One region of the Streptomyces sp. NPDC039423 genome, then DNA from elsewhere that is predicted to be linked to it. Evidence: riboswitches for the same ligand, from Rfam matches in the RefSeq annotation. Region 1 holds a riboswitch; the other holds the start of a gene.

Region 1 (4,328 bases):
CGTCTCGACGGTCAGCGGGTACATCAGGCGTTCCTCGACGTGGTCCTCGCGGATGTGCTCGGCCGCGATGGAACGGGCGATGGAACGGCCGTGGCGGGCGCAGTGGTACGCGATCACGTCGGCGGCCGCGATGGCCTTCACCGCCGCGACCGTCATCAGATTCGGGTCGCCGGGGCCGAGCCCCACGCCGTACAGCTTGCCGCTCATGCCTGGATCTCCGCCTCGTGCGCGATCGCGTTGATCGCCGCCGCCGCCATCGCGCTGCCACCCCGCCGGCCGCGCACCACCAGGTGCTCCAGGCCCGGGAAGGCGGCCAGCGCGTCCTTGGACTCGGCCGCCCCGATGAACCCGACCGGTATGCCGATGACGGCCGCCGGGCGGGGCGCGCCCGCCTCGATCATCTCCAGCAGCCGGAACAGCGCGGTCGGGGCGTTGCCCACCGCGACGACGGACCCTTCGAGCCGGTCGCGCCACAGCTCCATGGCGGCCGCGCTGCGGGTGGTGCCGAGTTCGGCGGCGAGCGCCGGGACGGACGGGTCCGAGAGCGTGCAGACCACGTCGTTGCCGGCGGGCAGCCGCTTGCGCGTGACGCCGCTGGCGACCATCTGCGCGTCGCACAGGATCGGCGCGCCGGCGCGCAGCGCCTCGCGGGCGCGGGCCACCACGTCCGGCGTGTAGGCCAGGTCGCGGACGAGGTCGACCATGCCGCACGCGTGGATCATCCGCACGGCGACCTGGCTGACGTCGGCCGGCAGGCCCGCGAGATCCGCCTCGGCACGGATCGTGGCAAAGGACTGGCGGTAGATCTCCGCCCCGTCCTTCTCGTAGTCGAACACTCTGCTCTCGCTCATTTCGTCGGTCCTTGTACGGTCGGCTGGTACGCGCCCTCGCCGGTCGCCACCATGTCGGTCCACGCGCCCTGGGGGTGGCCGCAGCGGCGTGCGCAGCCGGACCAGTGGACGGGCAGGGCGCCCTCGCGGGGCCGGGCGTCCGCCCGTACGTCGGAGAGGGACTTGGCGCAGCCGGGGCGCCCGGTGCACGCGGTGACGCCGATCCAGGGGGAGTCGGTACGGGTGATGAACCCGGCCCCGTCCAGGGCGCGCAGCCGCTCGCGGGCCGCCGCCGGGTCGGTGAAGCCGGGCAGGACGAACCCGCGCCACGGGGTGACCCGCACCTCCCCGGCGGGCAGCAGGGCGCGGAACTGGGCGGTGGTCACCCGGCCGAGGCGGGCCAGGACGGACAGCATGCCGTCGCCGGCCGTTCCGGGCGCGGGCGGGGGGCACGTGGGGAACGCCGCGTCCGGTACGGGCTCCGCCGCGACGCCGGCCCGGCGCAGGTGTCCGTCCACGTCCACGTCCTGCCCAGCCGGCAGCTCCCGCACCCGCCAGGCGCCGGTGCCGGCCGAGCGGGCCGCCGCCAGGAACGCCCCGGCCGCCGCGAGCGCGGCGCGGGGCGCGTCGGCGGAGGACACCCGGTGGGTCGTACGCCCCACCCGGACCAGGCCGGTCCCGGCGGGCTCTGCGAGCAACGTCACATCGGCGGCCAGGCCCGCCACGTCGCCCCGCCCGTCGTCCACGGCGAACAGGAAGCGGCCGGAGAGCTCCGGCGTCCAGTCCTCGGCGCACAACAGCTCGTCCAGGCGCGAGGCCCACGCCTGCACGCCGGCGCCGGCGAGCGGCGAGACCACCATGTTCCGTACCCGCTCGTGCCGTTCGGACGGCAGCAGTCCGGCGTCCCGCAGCAGGTCCGCCAGCCCGAGTCCGCAGCCTTCCCCGAGGCCCCTCAACTCCACGTTGCCGCGCGAGGTGAGGGAGAGGTGCCCGTCGCCCAGGCGGTCCGCCGCGTCGGCCAGCGCCAGGACTTGACGGGGCGTCAGAACGCCGGTGGGGAGGCGGAGCCGGGCCAGCGACCCGTCGTCGGCCCGGTGCAGCCGGAGCGCACCGGGGCACGCGTCACCGCGCTCGCGGACACGGTCCCGTATGTGCGCTTCACCCCGGTCCTGGGGATTTGGTGAGCTGGGCGGCATGGCGGCGAGCATACGCGCAGCCTCTACTATGCAGACGGCACAGGGTCCCAGGGCCCTAGGGAGGAAGCCCGGTGAGAATCCGGCGCGGTCCCGCCACTGTGAGTCCGGCCGGAAACCGGACGAGTCAGGAACTCCCGCCGTCCTACGACCACCCGGGGCGCGGACACCCCGAGGAAGGCCTGCGCACGTCATGACGCACGCGACCACGCCCGAGACGGCGCCCGCCCCGGCGCCCGCCACGACGATCCTGCTGCTGTCGCACTCCGACACCGACCTGCTCAGCGCCCGCGCGGCCGGCGGCCCCGTCGCGTACCGGTTCGCCAACCCCGCCCGGCTCCCGATGGACGACCTCCCGGGCCTCCTCGACGGGGCCGACCTCGTCGTCGTACGCCTCCTCGGCGGCATCCGCGCCTGGGAGGACGGCCTCCAGGCGCTGCGCGCGACCGGCACGCCGCTGGTCGTCCTCACCGGCGAACAGGCCCCCGACGCCCAGCTCATGGAGACCTCCACCGTCCCGATCGGCATCGCGGCCGAGGCGCACGCCTACCTCGCCCACGGCGGTCCGGACAACCTGGAGCAGCTCGCCCGCTTCCTCTCCGACACCGTCCTGCTCACCGGCCACGGCTTCGAGCCCCCGGCCGCCGCCCCCACCTGGGGCCCCCTGGAGCGCACCGCGCGCGCCACCACCGGCCCCGTGGTCGCCGTGCTCTACTACCGCGCCCACCACATGAGCGGCAACACCGCCTTCGTCTCCACCCTCTGCGACGCCATCGAGGACGCCGGCGGCCAGGCCCTCCCGCTGTACGTGGCCTCGCTGCGCGCCCCCGAGCCGGAGCTGCTGGAGAGCCTGCGCACGGCCGACGCGGTCGTCACCACCGTCCTCGCCGCCGGCGGCACCAAGCCCGCCGAGGCCCAGGCGGGCGGCGACGAGGAGGCCTGGGACGCCGGCGCCCTCGCCGCCCTGGACGTGCCGATCCTCCAGGCCCTGTGCCTGACCGGCTCGCGGGCCGCCTGGGAGGAGAACGACGAGGGCCTCTCCCCGCTCGACGCCGCCAGCCAGGTCGCCGTCCCCGAGTTCGACGGCCGCCTCATCACCGTGCCGTTCTCGTTCAAGGAGATCGACGCCGACGGCCTGCCCGCGTACGTCGCCGACGCCGAGCGCGCCGCCCGCGTCGCTGGGATCGCCGTCCGGCACGCCCGGCTGCGGCACATCCCGAACGCCGACAAGCGCCTGGCGCTGGTCCTCTCCGCGTACCCCACCAAGCACTCCCGCATCGGCAACGCCGTCGGCCTCGACACCCCCGCCTCCGCCGTGGCACTGCTGCGCCGGCTCCGCGAGGAGGGCTACGACTTCGGCGCCGAGGACGTCCCGGGCCTCGCGTCCGGCGACGGCGACGAGCTGATCTACGCCCTGATCGAGGCCGGCGGCCACGACCAGGACTGGCTCACCGAGGAGCAGCTCGCCAAGAACCCGGTCCGCATCCCGGCCGCCGACTACAAGCGCTGGTACGCCGCCCTGCCGGCGGAGCTGCGCGAGCAGGTCGAGCGGCACTGGGGCCCGCCGCCCGGCGAGATGTTCCTGGACCGCTCCCGCAACCCGGAGGGCGACATCGTCCTCGCCGCCCTGCGGCGCGGGAACCTCCTCATCCTGATCCAGCCGCCGCGCGGCTTCGGCGAGAACCCGATCGCGATCTACCACGACCCGGACCTGCCGCCGTCGCACCACTACCTGGCCGCCTACCGCTGGATCGCCGCCCGCGCCGAGGACGGCGGCTTCGGCGCCGACGCGATGGTCCACCTCGGCAAGCACGGCAACCTGGAGTGGCTGCCCGGCAAGAACGCCGGCCTGTCCGCCGCCTGCGGCCCCGACGCGGCCCTCGGCGACATCCCGCTGGTCTACCCGTTCCTGGTCAACGACCCGGGCGAGGGCACCCAGGCCAAGCGCCGCGTGCACGCCACGCTCGTCGACCACCTGGTGCCGCCGATGGCCCGCGCCGAGTCGTACGGCGACATCACCCGCCTGGAGCAGTTGCTCGACGAGTACGCGCAGATCTCCTCCATGGACCCGTCCAAGCTGCCGGCCATCCGCGCCCAGATCTGGACGCTCATCCAGGCCGCCAAGCTCGACCACGACCTCGGTCTGGAGGACCGCCCGGACGACGACGGGTTCGACGACTTCCTGCTGCACGTCGACGGCTGGCTGTGCGAGGTCAAGGACGCCCAGATCCGTGACGGGCTGCACGTCCTCGGCGGCGCCCCCACCGGCCCCGAGCGGGTCAACCTGGTCCTGTCCATCCTCCGC
Region 2 (4,328 bases), on a different contig from region 1:
CGGCGGCCGTGGACAGTGGGCGCGGGGTGCTCTTCGTCGTCAAGAACTACACCGGTGACGTGCTGAACTTCGAGATGGCCGCCGAGCTCGCCGAGGACGAGGGCGTCCAGGTGGCGAAGGTCGTCGTGGACGACGACGTGGCCGTCGCCGACAGCACGTTCACCGCCGGACGGCGCGGGACGGGGGCCACGCTGTTCGTGGAGAAGATCGCCGGCGCGGCGGCCGAGGAGGGTGCGCCGCTGGAGCGGGTGGAGGCGATCGCCCGCCGGGTGAACGCGAGCGCGCGCAGTTTCGGGGTGGCGCTCAGCGCCTGCACCACCCCCGCGAAGGGCAGCCCCACGTTCGACCTGCCGCCGGGCGAACTGGAGCTGGGCATCGGCATCCACGGCGAGCCGGGCCGGGAGCGGCGGCCCATGATGACCTCCCGCGAGATCGCCGACTTCGCGGTCGACGCCGTCCTGGAGGACCTGCGGCCCGGCGGTCCGGTGCTGGTGCTGGTCAACGGCATGGGGGCGACACCGCTGCTGGAGCTGTACGGGTTCAACGCCGAGGTCCAGCGCGTGCTGGGCGAGCGGGGCGTTCCCGTGGCCCGTACGCTCGTCGGCAACTACGTGACCTCGCTCGACATGGCCGGGTGCTCCGTGACCCTGTGCCGGGCCGACGAGGAACTGCTGCGACTGTGGGACGCGCCGGTGCGGACCGCCGCGCTCCGCTGGGGACGGTGAGGGGCGTGCTCGACGCGGACTTCTTCCGGCGCTGGCTGACCGGGGCGGCGGCCGCCGTGGACCGGGAGGCCGGCCGGCTCACCGAGCTGGACGCGGCGATCGGCGACGCCGACCACGGCGCCAATCTGCGACGCGGTTTCGCCGCGGTGGTCACGGCCCTGGAGGACGAGCGGCCCGGGACACCGGGGGCCGTGCTCACCCTCGCCGGGCGGCAGCTCATCTCCACGGTCGGCGGCGCGTCGGGGCCGTTGTACGGGACGCTGCTGCGGCGCACGGGCAAGGCTCTGGGCGACGCCGCCGAGGTGGCGCCGGTGCAACTGGCCGAGGCGCTGCGGGTGGGCGTGGCGGCGGTGGCGCAGCTCGGCGGGGCGAAGGCCGGGGACAAGACGATGCTGGACGCGCTGGAGCCGGCCGTCGAGGCACTGGCCGAGTCGCTCGGCGAGTCGCTCCCGGCGGCGGCGGAGGCGGCGGACCGGGGCGCCCTGGGGACCGTGCCGATGCGGGCCCGCAAGGGCAGGGCCAGTTACCTGGGTGAGCGCAGCGAGGGGCACCAGGACCCGGGGGCGACGTCCTCCGCCCTGCTGTTCGCGGCGCTCGCCGAGGCGGGGGCGGAGCGGGGCGGCCGGTGAGCGGGCAGGTGGGTGTGGTCCTGGTCTCGCACAGCGCGGCGGTGGCGTCCTCCGTGGCCGAGCTGGCGCGGGGCCTGGCCGGCGGCGGCACCGCGCCGGTGGCGGCCGCGGGCGGCACCCCGGACGGGGGGCTCGGCACCAGCGCGGAGCTGATCACGCGGGCGGCGACGGCGGTCGACGGCGGTGCGGGGGTGGCCGTCCTGGTGGACCTGGGAAGCGCCGTCCTGACGGTGAAGGCCCTGCTCGCGGAGGGGGACGAGCTGCCCGAGGGCACCCGGCTGGTGGACGCGCCGTTCGTGGAGGGGGCCGTGGCGGCGGTGGTCACCGCGTCGGCGGGCGGTGACCTGGACGCGGTGGTGGCGGCGGCGTCCGAGGCGTACGGCTACCGCAAGGAATGAGGTGTGCCCCGCGGGTGGAGCCGGGCCGTGCGCCGACGCGCGGCTTGTGATGTACCTGGTCAACGCACTACTGTCGCAGGGCCTTGGTGTACGGGAAACCGGTGCGGTACCGGTGCGGCCCTCGCCACTGTGATCGGGAAGTCCGGCTCCACTCCCGGGGGACCACCTCGGGAAGCCACTGGAACGTCGCGGGGAACCGCGTCGTCCGGGAAGGCGGAGCCGCGGCGGCATGACCCGTCAGCCAGGAGACCGGCCAGGGCGCGTTGTCCATCCACGAGGTGCTGGAGAGGGTCTCCTTCCATATGCATATCGCCGAGGGCTATCTGCCCCCCGTGCACGCGGCCGCCTGGAGCGTCGCGGCCGCCCCCTTCGTCGTCCACGGGGTCAGGGCCCTGACCCGTGAGGTCAAGGCCAATCCGGAATCGACCCTTCTGCTCGGTGCGTCCGGCGCCTTCACGTTTGTGCTGTCCGCCCTGAAACTGCCCTCCGTGACGGGCAGTTGCTCCCACCCGACCGGCACGGGGCTGGGCGCGATCCTGTTCCGGCCGCCGATCATGGCGGTGCTGGGCACCATCACGCTGCTGTTCCAGGCGCTGTTGCTGGCCCACGGCGGCCTGACGACCCTGGGCGCCAACGCGTTCTCCATGGCGATCGTCGGTCCGTGGGCCGGCTACGGGACGTACCGGCTGCTGCGCCGTTTCGAGGTGCCGCTGATGGTGAGCGTGTTCTTCGGGGCCTTCGTCGCCGACCTGTCCACGTACTGCGTCACCAGCGTGCAGCTCGCGCTGGCGTTCCCGGACCCCAGCAGCGGGGTGGCCGGCGCGCTGGCCAAGTTCGGCGGCATCTTCGCGATCACTCAGGTTCCGCTGGCGGTCAGCGAGGGGCTGCTCACCGTGCTGGTGATGCGGCTGCTGATGCAGTCCAGCAAGGGTGATCTGGCACGGCTCGGCGTCGTGTCCGCGAACAAGGAGGCCGTGGCCCGATGAGCCGTAACGCCAGGATCAACTCGCTGCTGCTGCTCGTCGTGGTCGCGCTGGCCGTCCTGCCGCTGGCCCTGGGCATGGGCGACCACAAGGAGGAGCCGTTCACGGGCGCCGACGGGCAGGCGGAGACGGCGATCACCGAGTCCCACCCGGACTACGAGCCGTGGTTCACCCCGCTGTACGAGCCGCCGTCCGGCGAGATCGAGTCGGCGCTGTTCTCGCTCCAGGCCGCCCTGGGCGCCGGTGTACTGGCCTACTACTTCGGTCTGCGGCGCGGCCGCCGGCAGGGCGAGGCCCGGGCACGGGCGGGGTCCCCCGGCGGGGACGCCCCGGCGGCGGACACCCCGGGTACCCCGGACACCCCGGGCACTCCCGGCACCCCGGACGCGGCACCGGCCGACGCGGTCGGCGCGGGTGGCTCCGGGGCCGACGCGCCGCGGACGCCGGCGTAACCGCCGGTGCTGCCGATCGACGCGGCGGCGCACAGCAGTCGCTGGCGCCGCCGCCATCCGTGCGAGAAGGCCGCGCTGGGCTTCGGCCTGACGCTGCTGGCCGTGTGCCTGCCGCCGTGGCCGGGGGCCGCGCTGGTCGCCTCCGCGACCCTCGTGGTGCTGCTCGGCCCGGCCGGGGTCCCGCCGCGCCGGCTGTGGCGGGCGTGGCGCGTCCCGCTCGGCTTCTGTGTGACGGGCGCGCTGCCCCTGCTGTTCCAGGTCGGCGGGGCGGAGGGGTTCGTCACGCTCGCGCCCGACGGGCCGGCGCACGCCGGGCGCCTGCTGCTGCGCACGTCGGCGGCCTCGATGGGCGTGCTGCTGTTCGCGTTCACCACCCCGGTGTCCGACGTGCTGCCCCGGCTGGTCCGGGCGGGCGTCCCGGCGCCGGTCGTCGACGTGGCGCTGGTGATGTACCGGATCAGCTTCCTGCTGCTGGACGCGGTCCGGCGGATCCGGGAGGCGCAGGCGGCGCGGCTCGGGCTGACGAGCCGGGCGGCCACCTGGCGCTCCCTGGCGGGCCTGGGCGCGACCGCGTTCGTGCGCGCCTTCGACCGGGCGGCGCGGCTCCAGACGGGGCTGGCCGGGCGGGGCTACGACGGCACGCTGCGGGTGCTGGTGCCGCCCACGGCGGTGTCCGGGCGCTTCCTCGCCGCGACGGGCGTGCTGCTCGCCGGGCTCGTCGTCGCCACCTTCGTACTCGAGAGGTTCCTGCCATGAATGCTCCCGCCGTCGTGGAACTCGTCGGTGCGGGATACGCCTACGAGGACGGTCCCGCCGTGCTCGAGGGCGTCGACTTCGCCGTGCCGGAAAAGCGCTCCATCGCGTTGCTGGGCCGCAACGGGGGCGGCAAGACGACGATGCTGCGGCTGCTGAGCGGTGGCCTGCGGTGCGCGAGCGGCCGGTTGCGCCTGGAGGGGCGCGACGTGTCGTACGACAGGGCGGGGCTGACCCGGCTGCGGACGACGGTGCAGCTCGTGGTGCAGGACCCGGACGACCAGTTGTTCGCGGCGTCCGTGGGCCAGGACGTGTCGTTCGGGCCGCTGAACCTGGGCGTGCCGGAGGCGGAGGTGCGCGAGCGGGTGCGGGAGGCGCTGGAGGCGCT

Evidence for each region. A riboswitch is a leader RNA that binds a small molecule or an ion and turns the genes downstream of it on or off. The one in region 1 is predicted to bind cobalamin.
Region 2: linked by a shared signal. The riboswitch ahead of ACZ7LK_RS15240 (energy-coupling factor ABC transporter permease) and the one ahead of cobN (cobaltochelatase subunit CobN) in region 1 are both predicted to bind cobalamin.

What each region holds. Positions count from the first base shown of each region.
Region 1 covers NZ_JBVKAH010000008.1:118,130-122,457, forward strand. The annotation lists gene ACZ7LK_RS24725 (precorrin-2 C(20)-methyltransferase) at 1-207, opposite strand, end outside; gene ACZ7LK_RS24730 (precorrin-8X methylmutase) at 204-851, opposite strand; gene ACZ7LK_RS24735 (cobalamin biosynthesis protein CobG) at 848-2,038, opposite strand; cobalamin riboswitch at 2,050-2,180, shown strand; gene cobN (cobaltochelatase subunit CobN) at 2,217-4,328, shown strand, end outside.
Region 2 covers NZ_JBVKAH010000004.1:228,959-233,286, forward strand. The annotation lists gene dhaK (dihydroxyacetone kinase subunit DhaK) at 1-725, shown strand, start outside; gene dhaL (dihydroxyacetone kinase subunit DhaL) at 731-1,354, shown strand; gene dhaM (dihydroxyacetone kinase phosphoryl donor subunit DhaM) at 1,351-1,752, shown strand; cobalamin riboswitch at 1,820-2,024, shown strand; gene ACZ7LK_RS15240 (energy-coupling factor ABC transporter permease) at 2,055-2,738, shown strand; gene ACZ7LK_RS15245 (energy-coupling factor ABC transporter substrate-binding protein) at 2,735-3,187, shown strand; gene cbiQ (cobalt ECF transporter T component CbiQ) at 3,194-3,943, shown strand; gene ACZ7LK_RS15255 (energy-coupling factor ABC transporter ATP-binding protein) at 3,940-4,328, shown strand, end outside.